One region of the Streptomyces sp. NPDC048751 genome, then DNA from elsewhere that is predicted to be linked to it. Evidence: predicted binding sites of a transcription regulator. Region 1 holds the regulator's gene; each other region holds the start of a gene.
What was found. The regulator HrcA, encoded in region 1, represses chaperone genes, less so after heat shock. The targets are predictions, from matches to a motif close to TTNGCACTCNGNNNNNCNGAGTGCNAA.

Region 1 (4,207 bases):
GAGCCACGCGCGCGCGTGCGCCGGGGACGGCGACCGAACCGGATGCCGTACGGGTGGGACGTACCGGGCCCCCTGACGACGGCCGTACGAGGGTCACCACCCGCCCCTCCAGCAGGAACCCCCGCGGCTCCAGCGGGAACACCCGGTGCTTGCCGAAGCGGTCCTCCAGGGTCACCGTGCCCGCCTCACAGCGGATCACCGCACCGCAGAAACCGGTCCCGGGCTCCTCCACCACCAGGCCCGGCTCCGCCGGTACCTCGGGCACGGGCTGGGGCTTCTTCCACGGCGGGGTCAGGTCGGCGGAGTACTGGCGCATTCGGATGACGATAGGAGAACCCGCCGTGCCCTCACCGCGACACGCCGAAACGCGCCGCCAACGCGTCCCGCTGGGCCCGTACGAACGCCGCGTCCACCACCGCTCCGTGACCCGGCACGTACAGCGCGTCCTCGCCGCCGAGGCCGAGGAGCCGGTCGAGGGCGGCCGGCCAGTGGGCCGGTACGGCGTCGGGGCCGGCCTGGGGCTCGCCGGACTCCTCGACGAGGTCGCCGCAGAAGACGACCTCCGGGTCGCCGGGGACGAGGACCGCGAGATCGTGGGCGGTGTGCCCGGGACCCACGTTCGCGAGCAGCGCCTGGCGGCCGTCGCCCAGGTCGAGGGTCCACTCGCCGGAGACATGGTGGTGGGGTCGGACCAGGGTCTCCACCGCCTCGTCCGCCGCCGCCGGGTCCAGCCCGTTGCGCAGGGCGTCCGTGTGCAGCTCCGCACGCCCCCGCGCCAACACCGTGTCGAGGCCCACCGCGCCGAAGACCTCCGCGCCCGCGAACGCCGCCGCCCCGAAGACATGGTCGAAGTGGGGGTGGGTGAGAGCGAGATGAGTCACACGCCGGCCGGCCAGCTCCTGCGCCGCGTACCGCAGCCGCGCCCCCTCCGCCAGGCTCGACCCGGCGTCGATCACCAGGACCGCGCCCGGCCCGACGACCAGCCCCGCCGTGCAGTCCCACCCGGGCAGCCGACACCGCCCCACCCCGGCCGCCACCCGCTCCCAGCCCAGCTCTTCCCAAGTCACGGTCATACGGCGACGCTAGCGGGGAGCACACTCCGGCGTGCGGTGCCGGGTACCAGCCTTGCCCCGGGTGTACCCCCCGGCCGTACACTGGGCCGGGGAACGCTGGCACTCGCACGCGCAGAGTGCCAGGTGGATGTCAAGGGGACGAGTTCGGAGGTGCGCGCGATGCTGAGTGAACGCAGGCTCCAGGTGCTGCGCGCCATCGTCCAGGACTATGTCGGCACCGAGGAGCCGGTGGGCTCGAAGGCGCTCACCGAGCGGCACAACCTCGGCGTCTCCCCGGCGACGGTCCGCAACGACATGGCGGCCCTGGAGGACGAGGGGTACATCGCCCAGCCGCACACCAGTGCCGGGCGCATCCCCACCGACAAGGGCTACCGGCTGTTCGTCGACAAGCTGGCCGGTGTGAAGCCCATGACCGGGCCCGAGCGGCGCGCCATCCAGAACTTCCTCGAGGGCGCCGTCGACCTCGACGACGTCGTCGCCCGTACCGTGCGGCTGCTCGCGCAGCTGACGCGGCAGGTGGCCGTCGTGCAGTACCCCTCGCTGACCCGTTCGACCGTGCGGCACGTGGAACTGCTGTCACTCGCCCCCGCGCGCGTGATGCTCGTGCTGATCACGGACACCGGCCGGGTCGAGCAGCGCATGGTGGACTGCCCGGCGCCCTTCGGTGAGGCGTCCCTGGCGGACCTGCGGGCGCGGCTGAACAGCCGGGTCGCGGGGCGCCGGTTCACCGACGTGCCGCGACTCGTCGAGGACCTCCCGGAGGGCTTCGACGTCGAGGACCGCGGTACGGTCACGACGGTGCTCTCCACCCTGCTGGAGACGCTTGTCGAGGAGAACGAGGAGCGGCTGATGATCGGCGGTACCGCCAATCTCACCCGCTTCGGACATGACTTTCCCCTCACCATCCGGCCCGTCCTGGAGGCCCTGGAGGAGCAGGTCGTGCTCCTCAAACTCCTGGGCGAGGCGGGGGATTCGGGCATGACCGTACGCATCGGTCACGAGAACGCCTACGAGGGACTCAACTCCACTTCCGTGGTGTCGGTCGGTTACGGTTCGGGCGGCGAGGCAGTCGCCAAGCTCGGCGTGGTCGGACCGACCCGCATGGATTACCCGGGAACGATGGGAGCGGTACGCGCAGTGGCACGGTACGTCGGACAGATCCTGGCGGAGTCGTAAGTGGCCACGGACTACTACGCCGTTCTCGGCGTGCGCCGCGACGCGTCGCAGGAAGAGATCAAGAAGGCCTTCCGGCGGCTCGCTCGCGAGCTGCACCCGGACGTCAACCCGGATCCGAAGACCCAGGAGCGGTTCAAGGAGATCAACGCCGCTTACGAGGTGCTCTCGGACCCGCAGAAGAAGCAGGTCTACGACCTCGGCGGCGACCCGCTCTCGCAGGCGGGCGGCGGAGGCGCGGGCGGCTTCGGCGCCGGTGGTTTCGGCAACTTCTCCGACATCATGGACGCCTTCTTCGGTACGGCGTCCCAGCGCGGCCCCCGCTCGCGGACGCGGCGCGGCCAGGACGCGATGATCCGGCTGGAGATCGAGCTCGACGAGGCGGCCTTCGGCACGACCAAGGACATCCAGGTCGACACCGCGATCGTCTGCGCCACCTGTAGCGGTGAGGGCGCGGCGCCGGGCACGACCGCCCAGACGTGTGACATGTGCCGCGGCCGCGGTGAGGTGTCGCAGGTGACGCGGTCCTTCCTGGGCCAGGTCATGACGTCCCGCCCCTGCCCGCAGTGCCAGGGCTTCGGAACCGTGGTTCCCACGCCGTGCCCGGAGTGCGCCGGTGACGGCCGCGTGCGTTCGCGCCGCACCCTCACGGTGAAGATCCCGGCCGGCGTCGACAACGGCACCCGTATCCAGCTCGCGGGCGAGGGCGAGGTCGGTCCCGGTGGCGGTCCCGCCGGTGACCTGTACGTCGAGATCCACGAGCTGCCGCACCCCACCTTCCAGCGGCGCGGCGACGACCTGCACTGCACGGTCACCATCCCGATGACGGCGGCGGCCCTCGGCACGAAGGTGCCGCTGGAGACGCTGGACGGCCTCGAGGAGGTCGACATCCGGCCCGGCACCCAGTCCGGCCAGTCGATCCCGCTGCACGGCCGGGGTGTCACGCACCTGCGCGGTGGCGGCCGGGGCGACCTCATCGTCCACGTCGAGGTCACGACGCCGACGAAGCTGGATCCCGAGCAGGAGCGGTTGCTGCGCGAGCTTTCCAAGCTGCGGGGCGAGGAACGGCCCCAGGGCCAGTTCCAGCCCGGGCAGCAGGGGTTGTTCTCGCGGCTGAAGGACGCGTTCAACGGGCGCTGACGGAAGGGGCTCCGCCCCTTCGACCCCGCCAGGGGGCTCCGCCCCCTGGACCCCCGCCTCGCCCGCCCACCACCCGACTCGGTCGGCCGAGAAGTACTGGCCTGTGCCGGAAAGGCAGCCCGATTCGGTCCCGCCCGGAGGACGTGACAACATGCCGTCATGTCCTCCGCGCTGACCGATCTCTTCCCCCAGCCGATCGTGCAGGCCCCCATGGCGGGCGGTGTCTCCGTGCCGCAGCTCGCCGCCGCCGTCTGTGAGGCGGGCGGGCTCGGGTTCCTCGCCGCCGGGTACAAGACCGCCGACGGGATGTACCAGGAGATCAAACAGCTGCGGAGCCTGACCTCCCGGCCCTTCGGCGTGAACCTCTTCATGCCGCAGCCGGAGTACGCCGAGACCGGCGCCGTCGACGTCTACGCACACCAGCTCGCCGGCGAGGCCGCCTGGTACGAGACGGAGCTCGGCGACCCCGACAGCGGCCGCGACGACGGGTACGACGCCAAACTGGCCGTGCTCCTCGACAACCCGGTGCCGGTGGTGTCCTTCCACTTCGGCGTGCCGGCCCCCGAGGCGCTTCAGTCGCTGCGCCGGGCCGGCACCTTCACCCTCGTCACCGCCACCACCCCCGACGAGGCCGTGGCGGTGGAGCGGGCGGGCGCCGACGCGGTGATCGTGCAGGGCGTGGAGGCCGGCGGCCACCAGGGCACCCACCGGGACGTCCCGGAGACCGACGGCTCCGCTCTGGGACTGCTGTCGCTGCTCGCCCAGGTCCGGGAGGCCGTGAGCCTTCCCCTCGTCGCCGCCGGCGGCATCATGCGCGGCAG
Region 2 (4,207 bases), on a different contig from region 1:
CTCCACGACGACGCCACCCTCGAGACCACCGTTGACGGCGATCTGCTTGAGCGGGGCCTCGAGCGCGAGCTTCACGGCGTTGGCGCCGGTCGCCTCGTCACCCTCGAGTTCCAGCTTCTCGAAGACCTGGGAGGCCTGCAGCAGGGCCACGCCACCACCGGCGACGATGCCCTCCTCGACGGCCGCCTTCGCGTTGCGGACGGCGTCCTCGATGCGGTGCTTGCGCTCCTTGAGCTCAACCTCGGTGGCGGCACCGGCCTTGATGACCGCGACACCGCCGGCGAGCTTCGCCAGGCGCTCCTGCAGCTTCTCGCGGTCGTAGTCCGAGTCGCTGTTCTCGATCTCGGCGCGGATCTGGTTGACGCGGCCGGTGACCTGCTCGGAGGCGCCGGCGCCGTCGACGATGGTGGTCTCGTCCTTGGTGATGACCACCTTGCGGGCCTTGCCCAGCAGGTCGATGGTGGCGTTCTCCAGCTTGAGGCCGACCTCCTCGGAGATGACCTCGCCGCCCGTGAGGATGGCGATGTCGCCGAGCATGGCCTTGCGGCGGTCGCCGAAGCCCGGGGCCTTGACGGCGACGGACTTGAAGGTGCCGCGGATCTTGTTGACGACCAGGGTCGACAGGGCCTCGCCCTCGACATCCTCGGCGATGATCAGCAGCGGCTTGCCCGACTGCATGACCTTCTCCAGGAGCGGGAGCAGGTCCTTGACGTTCGAGATCTTGGAGTTCGCGATCAGGATGTACGGGTCGTCGAGGACGGCCTCCATACGCTCCATGTCGGTGGCGAAGTACGCCGAGATGTAGCCCTTGTCGAAGCGCATACCCTCGGTGAGCTCCAGCTCCAGACCGAAGGTCTGGGACTCCTCGACAGTGATGACGCCTTCCTTGCCGACCTTGTCCATGGCCTCGGCGATGAGCTCGCCGATCTGGGTGTCGGCGGCGGAGATGGAGGCCGTGGAAGCGATCTGCTCCTTGGTCTCGACATCCTTCGCCTGCTCAAGGAGGGCACCGGAGACGGCCTCGACGGCCTTCTCGATACCGCGCTTGAGGGCCATCGGGTTGGCGCCGGCGGCGACGTTGCGCAGGCCCTCGCGGACCAGCGCCTGGGCGAGAACGGTCGCGGTGGTCGTACCGTCACCGGCGACGTCGTCCGTCTTCTTGGCGACTTCCTTGACCAGCTCGGCGCCGATCTTCTCGTACGGGTCCTCGAGCTCGATCTCCTTGGCGATGGAGACACCATCGTTGGTGATCGTGGGGGCGCCCCACTTCTTCTCGAGGACGACGTTGCGGCCCTTGGGGCCGAGCGTCACCTTCACGGCGTCCGCGAGCTGGTTCATGCCGCGCTCGAGGCCGCGCCGCGCCTCCTCGTCGAACGCGATGATCTTGGCCATGTGAAGTGGTCCCTCCAGGACTGGGGGTGATTCCTTCGGACCGCGCCCGCGCCCGCGACGGACGGCTCGCCTGCCTCGTGGTTCCTTGCCCCACCCGGCGTGCGGGCCTCACCGACCCGGTCCTTCGTTGTCACTCTCACCTTCAGAGTGCTAACGCAATGATTAGCACTCGCCCCTGCCGAGTGCAAGCGCCTTCCCCGCATCCGCAGGTGAACGCCGGGTGCCGCGGCTCCCGCGCGGCGCGTCCGGGCGCGTCCGGGCAGACCGAAGGGCTCGTACCCCGGGAGGTACGAGCCCTTCGAAGATGTTCAGAAGAACGACGCTGCGTCGGCGCGTGCTTCAGCCGGTCGCGAGTCGGACCATGTCCGCCTGCGGCCCCTTCTGGCCCTGCGAGATCTCGAAATCGACCCGCTGACCCTCCTCCAGGGTGCGGTAGCCGTCCATCTGAATCGCGCTGTAGTGGACGAAAACATCCGCACCACCGTCGACCGCGATGAAGCCGTACCCCTTCTCCGCGTTGAACCACTTGACGGTGCCCTGAGCCATGCCTAACTCCCCTATTACTGGCCCTTGCACAGATCCACACTTCGCGGATCCGGGTCAGACCTCACCCCCCGCTTTGGTTGGGGGCGTGCGCCGGAACGCGTCGACCGCGGCCGAATGTATCTGTCCAACTGCCGTCTGCAACAGGTCAATCGGACGAGAATTCCGGGCATGGCCGGTCGGGAATTTACCGAGAATTCACCAGAATTCTGGGCAAGTCGGGCTCCACAAAAGGAGCAAATGGCGCAAAAGAACCACACACTTTGGCTACTTCTCATCGCATGTGGAGCCGTAAAACAGAGGCGTTCGGTACGCGAAAAACAGCGTGTTCCCCAACTGTACCGCGCTCAACCACACAGAATTGCCCCCTCCGCTTCTCTCACGGAGGGGGCAATTCGATGAACTCTCGGTAACTGATGTTACCGAAGGTAATGATCAGCCTCCGGCGACCGCCGGAATGATGGAGACACCGGCACCGTCCGGGGTGGCCGTCTCCAGACCCTGCTCGAAGCGGACGTCGTCGTCGTTGACGTACACGTTGACGAAGCGGCGCAGCTTGCCCTGGTCGTCGAGAACGCGGGCCGCGATGCCCGTGTGGTTCTTCTCCAGGTCGGCGATGACCTCGCCCAGGTTCGCGCCCTCGGCGGCGACCTCGGCCTGGCCACCGGTGTAGGTGCGCAGGATGGTGGGGATGCGGACGGTCACGCTCATGCGAGGCCAGCCTCTCGGAAGGAGTCCAGGTTCGGGCGGATGGTGGCGGTGAGCCCGGTGCCGGCCACCGCGTCGAGGGTCTTGAGGCCGTCGCCGGTGTTCAGCACGACAGTGGTGAGGGTCGGGTCCAGCAGACCGTTCTCGATCAGCTTGCGCGCCACACCCACGGTCACCCCGCCGGCGGTCTCCGCGAAGATGCCCTCCGTCCGGGCGAGCAGCTTGATCGCGTCGACGACCTGCTCGTCGTTGACGTCCTCCACGGCACCGCCCGTACGGCGCGCGATGTCGAGGACGTACGGCCCGTCGGCCGGGTTGCCGATGGCGAGGGACTTGGCGATGGTGTTCGGCTTCTGCGGCCGGACGACGTCGTGGCCCGCCTTGTAGGCCACCGACACCGGCGAGCAGCCCTCGGCCTGCGCGCCGAAGATCTTGTACGGCTTGTCCTCGACGAGACCGAGCTTGATCAGCTCCTGCAGACCCTTGTCGATCTTCGTGAGCTGCGAGCCGGAGGCGATCGGCACGACCAGCTGGTCCGGGAGCCGCCAGCCGAGCTGCTCGCAGATCTCGTACGCCAGGGTCTTGGACCCCTCCGCGTAGTACGGCCGCAGGTTGACGTTGACGAAGCCCCAGCCCTCGCCCGCCGGGTCGCCGATGAGCTCGGAGCAGAAGCGGTTCACGTCGTCGTAGTTGCCCTCGATGCCGACGAGCTCGCCGCCGTAGATGGCGGCCATGACGACCTTGCCCTGCTCCAGGTCGTGCGGGATGAACACACACGAGCGGAAACCGGCGCGGGCGGCCGCGGCGCCCACCGCGCCGGCGAGGTTGCCGGTGGAGGAGCAGGAGAGGGTGGTGAAGCCGAAGGCGCGGGCGGCCTCCAGCGCCTGGGCGACGACACGGTCCTTGAAGGAGTGCGTCGGGTTGCCGGAGTCGTCCTTGACGAAGAGCTTGCCGGCGTCGACGCCCAGCTCGCGGGCCAGGTTGTCGGCCTTGACGAGCTTGGTCCAGCCGGGGTTGATGTTCGGCTTGTCCGCCACGTCGGCCGGGACGGGCAGCAACGGGGCGTAGCGCCAGATGTTCGCGGGGCCCGCCTCGATGCGCTTGCGCAGCTCCTCCGTGTCGTAGGAGGAGAAGTCGTAGGCGATCTCGAGCGGGCCGAAACACTCCTCGCAGGCGAAGACCGGGCCGAGGGGCACGCGGTGACCGCACTCACGACAGCTCAGCGCGGCGGCGGGGCCGAGGTCTACGGTGGAGTCGGTGGTGCTTGCAACAGTCTGCACAGCCATGGAGGCGAGGCCCTTTCTCCTCATCTTCCTCACGACGCATCTCGCCGCGAGACGGATTTGGCACCTTCCCTAGCCGGGAGCCTCGCTGGCGATCGACAGTGATCTACGAGACCGGCTGGAGGGTTGCCGGGGCTTCAACGGGCCGTTTCCCTCTGCCCCTCTGGATGAGCGGTATGTGGTTGTTGACGCACATGACCCCCGACATGCGATGGTCACCAGCGTTGTCCAAGACTGTAACCGAAGGCCAGGACAGTTGAGATAGTCGTCCGAACCGCGAG
Region 3 (4,207 bases), on a different contig from region 1:
CATCTCGTGCGGAATCCCGGGAGCGATCTTCAAAGCGGCCCGGGGGGCCCTGCGGGCCGTCTCGACCGCCCAGGACAGCGGCGGCGAGTAGGACTCCGGGTCGAAGACGCGCCCGCGACCGCCCCGCCGGCCCGGGTCGACGAACACCCAGTCGTACCCGTGCGTGTCCACCTCCGTGACGTCGGCCTCCCGTACCTCGATCAGGTCCGCGAGCCCGAGCGCGTCGGCGTTCGCGCGCGCCACCGCCGCCGTCAGCGGATCCCGGTCCACCGCGAGCACCCGGATCCCGGCCCGGGCGAAGGCGATCGCGTCCCCGCCGATCCCGCAGCACAGGTCCGCCACGGACTGCGCCCCCAGCGCCCGGAAGCACATCGCCCGGTACGTCGCCACACTCGCCCGCGTCGACTGCTCGACCCCGTTCGGCGTGAAGAACATGCGCTCCGCGTCCTCGGCCGCGAACTTCGCCGCCGCCCGCTGCCGCAGCCGCGCCTGGCCGAGCGCCGCCGACACCAGCTCGGCGGGGTGCTCGCGGCGCAGCCGGGTGGCGACGGCGAGCTCCTGGGCGGGGTCGGTGCCGCGCACCTCGTCGAGGAGGGCGCGGCCCTCGGGGGTGAGCAGGGCGGCGAAGGCGAGGAGAGGGTCGTTCACCGGGTCATTGTGGGCCAGTCGGTGGACGGCGTGCCCGCGGCCCGCGGTGTCGGGGTGGGTTCCGCGGCGGGGGCTGCGAGGATCCGGCACCATGCGAGTGGTCGTACAAAACGATAAAAGCCGGGCGTGTCGGCGCGGGTTGCGTCGCGGTGTCCTCGCCGCCGTCACCGCCGCGGCCGTCCTCTCGGGCTGCGGCCGGGCCGACCCCGCCGACAGCCCCGAGGCCAACCCCGCCCCGGGCCGACAGCAGCGCCTCCAGGCCCCCGCCGCCCGCGCCCTCGACGCCTACGCCACCGAACTGCGCGCCGCGTACAAGGCCCGCCTCGCCGCGGCCAGGCACTGGGGACTGCGGCGGGTCCCGCTCACGCCCCCGCCGGCGCCCGCGAAGAAGCCGAGGATCACCACCCGCGAGGGCTTCGAGGTCGACGACCACGAGGAACTGGGCCTGCCGCCCGTCTTCACCACTGTCCCCACGAAGCGGAAGGTCGTCTTCCTCACCATCGACGACGGCGCCGAGAAGGACCCGGCGTTCCTGCGCATGATGAGCGAGCTGAAGGTGCCGTACACCGCCTTCCTCAGCGACTACCTGGTGAAGGAGAACTACGGCTACTTCGCGAGGATGCAGGCCGCGGGAGTGACCCTGAGCAACCACACCCTGCACCACCCCTACCTGCCCGGGCTGTCCTACGCCCGCCAGAAGCGCGAGATCTGCGGCATGCAGGACGTGATCGAGAAGCGCTACGGCAGGCGCCCGACCCTCTTCCGCCCGCCCTTCGGCGACTACGACCAGGCCACCCTGCGCGCGGCGAAGGCCTGCGGCATCAAGTACGCGCCGCTGTGGGACGAGGAGGTCTTCGTCGACCACTGGGAGTACCGCGAGTGGGACGGCGCCCTGCATCCCGGCGACATCGTCCTCAGCCACTTCCGCGGCCGGCGCGACTGGAAGGGCACGATGCCCGACATGATCCGCCGGTTCCTGAACAAGGTCACGGAGAAGGGGTACGCGGTGGCTCGGCTCGAGGACTACCTGTGAGGCGGCGACTGTGGGCGGGCGTGCTGGCGGCCGCCGTACTCCTCACCGGCTGCGCCCAGTCCGTCGACCCGATCGAGCGGCTGGGCAAGAAGGCGGCCCAGCGCGTACGGCCGCACGAACCGGCCGGGGAGCGCCCCTACGCCCGCTGGGGCCTGGCGGCTCCGCTGCCCCCCGCCCCGAAGCCGCCCGCGCGGTCCGCCGCCGGTGGCGCCGACGCGGGGCGCGGCGGTCTCCCGCCCGTCGTCGACCACGTACCGACCCGCGACAAGGTCGTGTTCCTGACCTATGACGACGGCTCCGAACGGGACCCCCGGTTCGTCGACATGGTCCGTGAACTGCGGCTTCCGGTGAGCATGTTCCTCACGGACAGTGTCGTCGGCCCGGGCTACGGCCACTTCGCGCGCCTGCGTTCCGTCGGCGCGACCATCCAGAACCACACCCTCGACCACCCCTCCCTGCGCGGCCTGCCCTACGCGGGGCAACGCGCCGAGATCTGCGGCCAGCAGGACAAGCTCAGGTCCCGCTTCGGCCTGCGCCCCCGCCTCTTCCGCCCGCCCTACGGCACGTACGACGCGACCACCCTGCGCGCGGCCGCCGACTGCGGCATCGCGGCGGTCGTGCTGTGGCGGGCCTCGACGGAGAACGGCGCGCTCGTCTTCGGCGACGGCGAACGCCGGTTGCGGCCCGGCGACATCGTCTCGGTCGCCTCCGGCGAGGCGACCGGCCCGACCCTGCGGGAACGGACGACGCGGTTGCTGCGGGAGATCCAGGGGCGGGGACTGACCGTGGGACGGCTGGAGGACTACCTGTAGCGCCGATCGGCCTCAGCGGTCGTACGCCAGCGCCGCGAAAGCCACCAGGAGCGCCGCCACCATCAGCTGCGCAGCCCCGGTGCCGCTGTAACCGCGCCGGAACAGCAGGGCGGCGGCCCCCAGCGCCGTCAGCGCCATCACGCCCATCCACACCAGCATCCCCGTCGGATGCCCCGCCCACGCGAAGATCAGCGCGAACACGTACCCGAAGGCGACTTCCGCGACCAGCAGGACGGCGAGCACGCAGCCGTCGGCCGGCGAAGAACGAGACCCCATGAGGGAACGGTACGAAAATCAGCCCGGTCGGCGCTTGATCGTCGCCCGCAAGGGCGCACGCGAGCGCGCCGCGCCCCACGGGATTGGCACTCCGCTTGACCGAGTGCTAATCGCGGTCATAGTCTCAGCTCTGGCACTCCCCCCTGGAGAGTGCCAACAACGCGACGGGCAGGTCCGGCACCCGCGACGACGGATCGACCTGGTCGCCACCTCAGACAGTTAACCCCGTGAGATCTCCGAAGGGGGAGGTCGGATCGTGACGACCACCAGCTCCAAGGTTGCCATCAAGCCGCTCGAGGACCGCATCGTGGTCCAGCCGCTGGACGCCGAGCAGACCACGGCCTCTGGCCTGGTCATTCCGGACACCGCCAAGGAGAAGCCCCAGGAGGGCGTCGTCCTGGCCGTGGGCCCGGGCCGCTTCGAGAACGGCGAGCGCCTCCCGCTCGACGTCAAGACCGGCGACATCGTGCTCTACAGCAAGTACGGCGGCACCGAGGTGAAGTACAACGGCGAGGAGTACCTCGTCCTCTCGGCTCGCGACGTGCTCGCGATCATCGAGAAGTAATTCACCAGGCTTCATCGGCTTCCTAACCGAAGCACATTGCTTTGATCTGCGCCCCTGGCCCCCGCGACCATTAATCAGCCGGGCGCCCGGGGCGCAGTTCGTTTTCGTTCCCATTTTTCCGAGAGGGCTACGCTCCCATGGCGAAGATCCTGAAGTTCGACGAGGACGCCCGTCGCGCCCTCGAGCGCGGCGTCAACAAGCTTGCCGACACGGTCAAGGTGACGATCGGCCCCAAGGGCCGCAACGTCGTCATCGACAAGAAGTTCGGCGCCCCCACCATCACCAACGACGGCGTCACCATCGCCCGCGAGGTCGAGATCGACGACCCGTACGAGAACCTCGGCGCCCAGCTGGTGAAGGAGGTGGCGACCAAGACCAACGACATCGCGGGTGACGGCACCACCACCGCCACCGTGCTGGCCCAGGCGCTCGTCCGCGAGGGCCTGAAGAACGTCGCCGCGGGTGCCTCCCCGGCGCTGCTGAAGAAGGGCATCGACGCGGCGGTCAAGGCCGTGTCCGAGGACCTGCTCGCCTCGGCCCGCCCGATCGACGAGAAGTCCGACATCGCCGCCGTGGCCGCGCTGTCCGCCCAGGACCAGCAGGTCGGCGAGCTCATCGCCGAGGCGATGGACAAGGTCGGCAAGGACGGTGTCATCACCGTCGAGGAGTCCAACACCTTCGGTCTGGAGCTGGACTTCACCGAGGGCATGGCCTTCGACAAGGGCTACCTGTCGCCGTACTTCGTGACGGACCAGGAGCGCATGGAGGCCGTCCTGGAGGACCCGTACATCCTCATCCACCAGGGCAAGATCTCCTCCATCGCGGACCTGCTTCCGCTGCTGGAGAAGATCATCCAGGCGAACGCCTCGAAGC

Region 2: the regulator HrcA is predicted to act here: its motif matches at 1,555-1,581, upstream of groL (chaperonin GroEL).
Region 3: the regulator HrcA is predicted to act here: its motif matches at 2,853-2,879, upstream of groES (co-chaperone GroES).

The regions. Positions count from the first base shown of each region.
Region 1 covers NZ_JBICUX010000022.1:55,330-59,536, reverse strand. The annotation lists gene ACGFNV_RS42360 (DUF3097 domain-containing protein) at 1-316, opposite strand, end outside; gene ACGFNV_RS42355 (MBL fold metallo-hydrolase) at 348-1,073, opposite strand; gene hrcA (heat-inducible transcriptional repressor HrcA) at 1,233-2,249, shown strand; gene dnaJ (molecular chaperone DnaJ) at 2,250-3,386, shown strand; gene ACGFNV_RS42340 (nitronate monooxygenase) at 3,546-4,207, shown strand, end outside.
Region 2 covers NZ_JBICUX010000003.1:529,383-533,589, forward strand. The annotation lists gene groL (chaperonin GroEL) at 1-1,392, opposite strand, end outside; gene ACGFNV_RS14120 (cold-shock protein) at 1,732-1,938, opposite strand; gene ACGFNV_RS14125 (MoaD/ThiS family protein) at 2,371-2,646, opposite strand; gene thrC (threonine synthase) at 2,643-3,929, opposite strand; SAM riboswitch class I at 3,947-4,100, opposite strand.
Region 3 covers NZ_JBICUX010000002.1:759,735-763,941, reverse strand. The annotation lists gene ACGFNV_RS10390 (methyltransferase domain-containing protein) at 1-648, opposite strand, end outside; gene ACGFNV_RS10385 (polysaccharide deacetylase family protein) at 740-1,681, shown strand; gene ACGFNV_RS10380 (polysaccharide deacetylase family protein) at 1,678-2,493, shown strand; gene ACGFNV_RS10375 (hypothetical protein) at 2,506-2,769, opposite strand; gene groES (co-chaperone GroES) at 3,026-3,334, shown strand; gene groL (chaperonin GroEL) at 3,472-4,207, shown strand, end outside.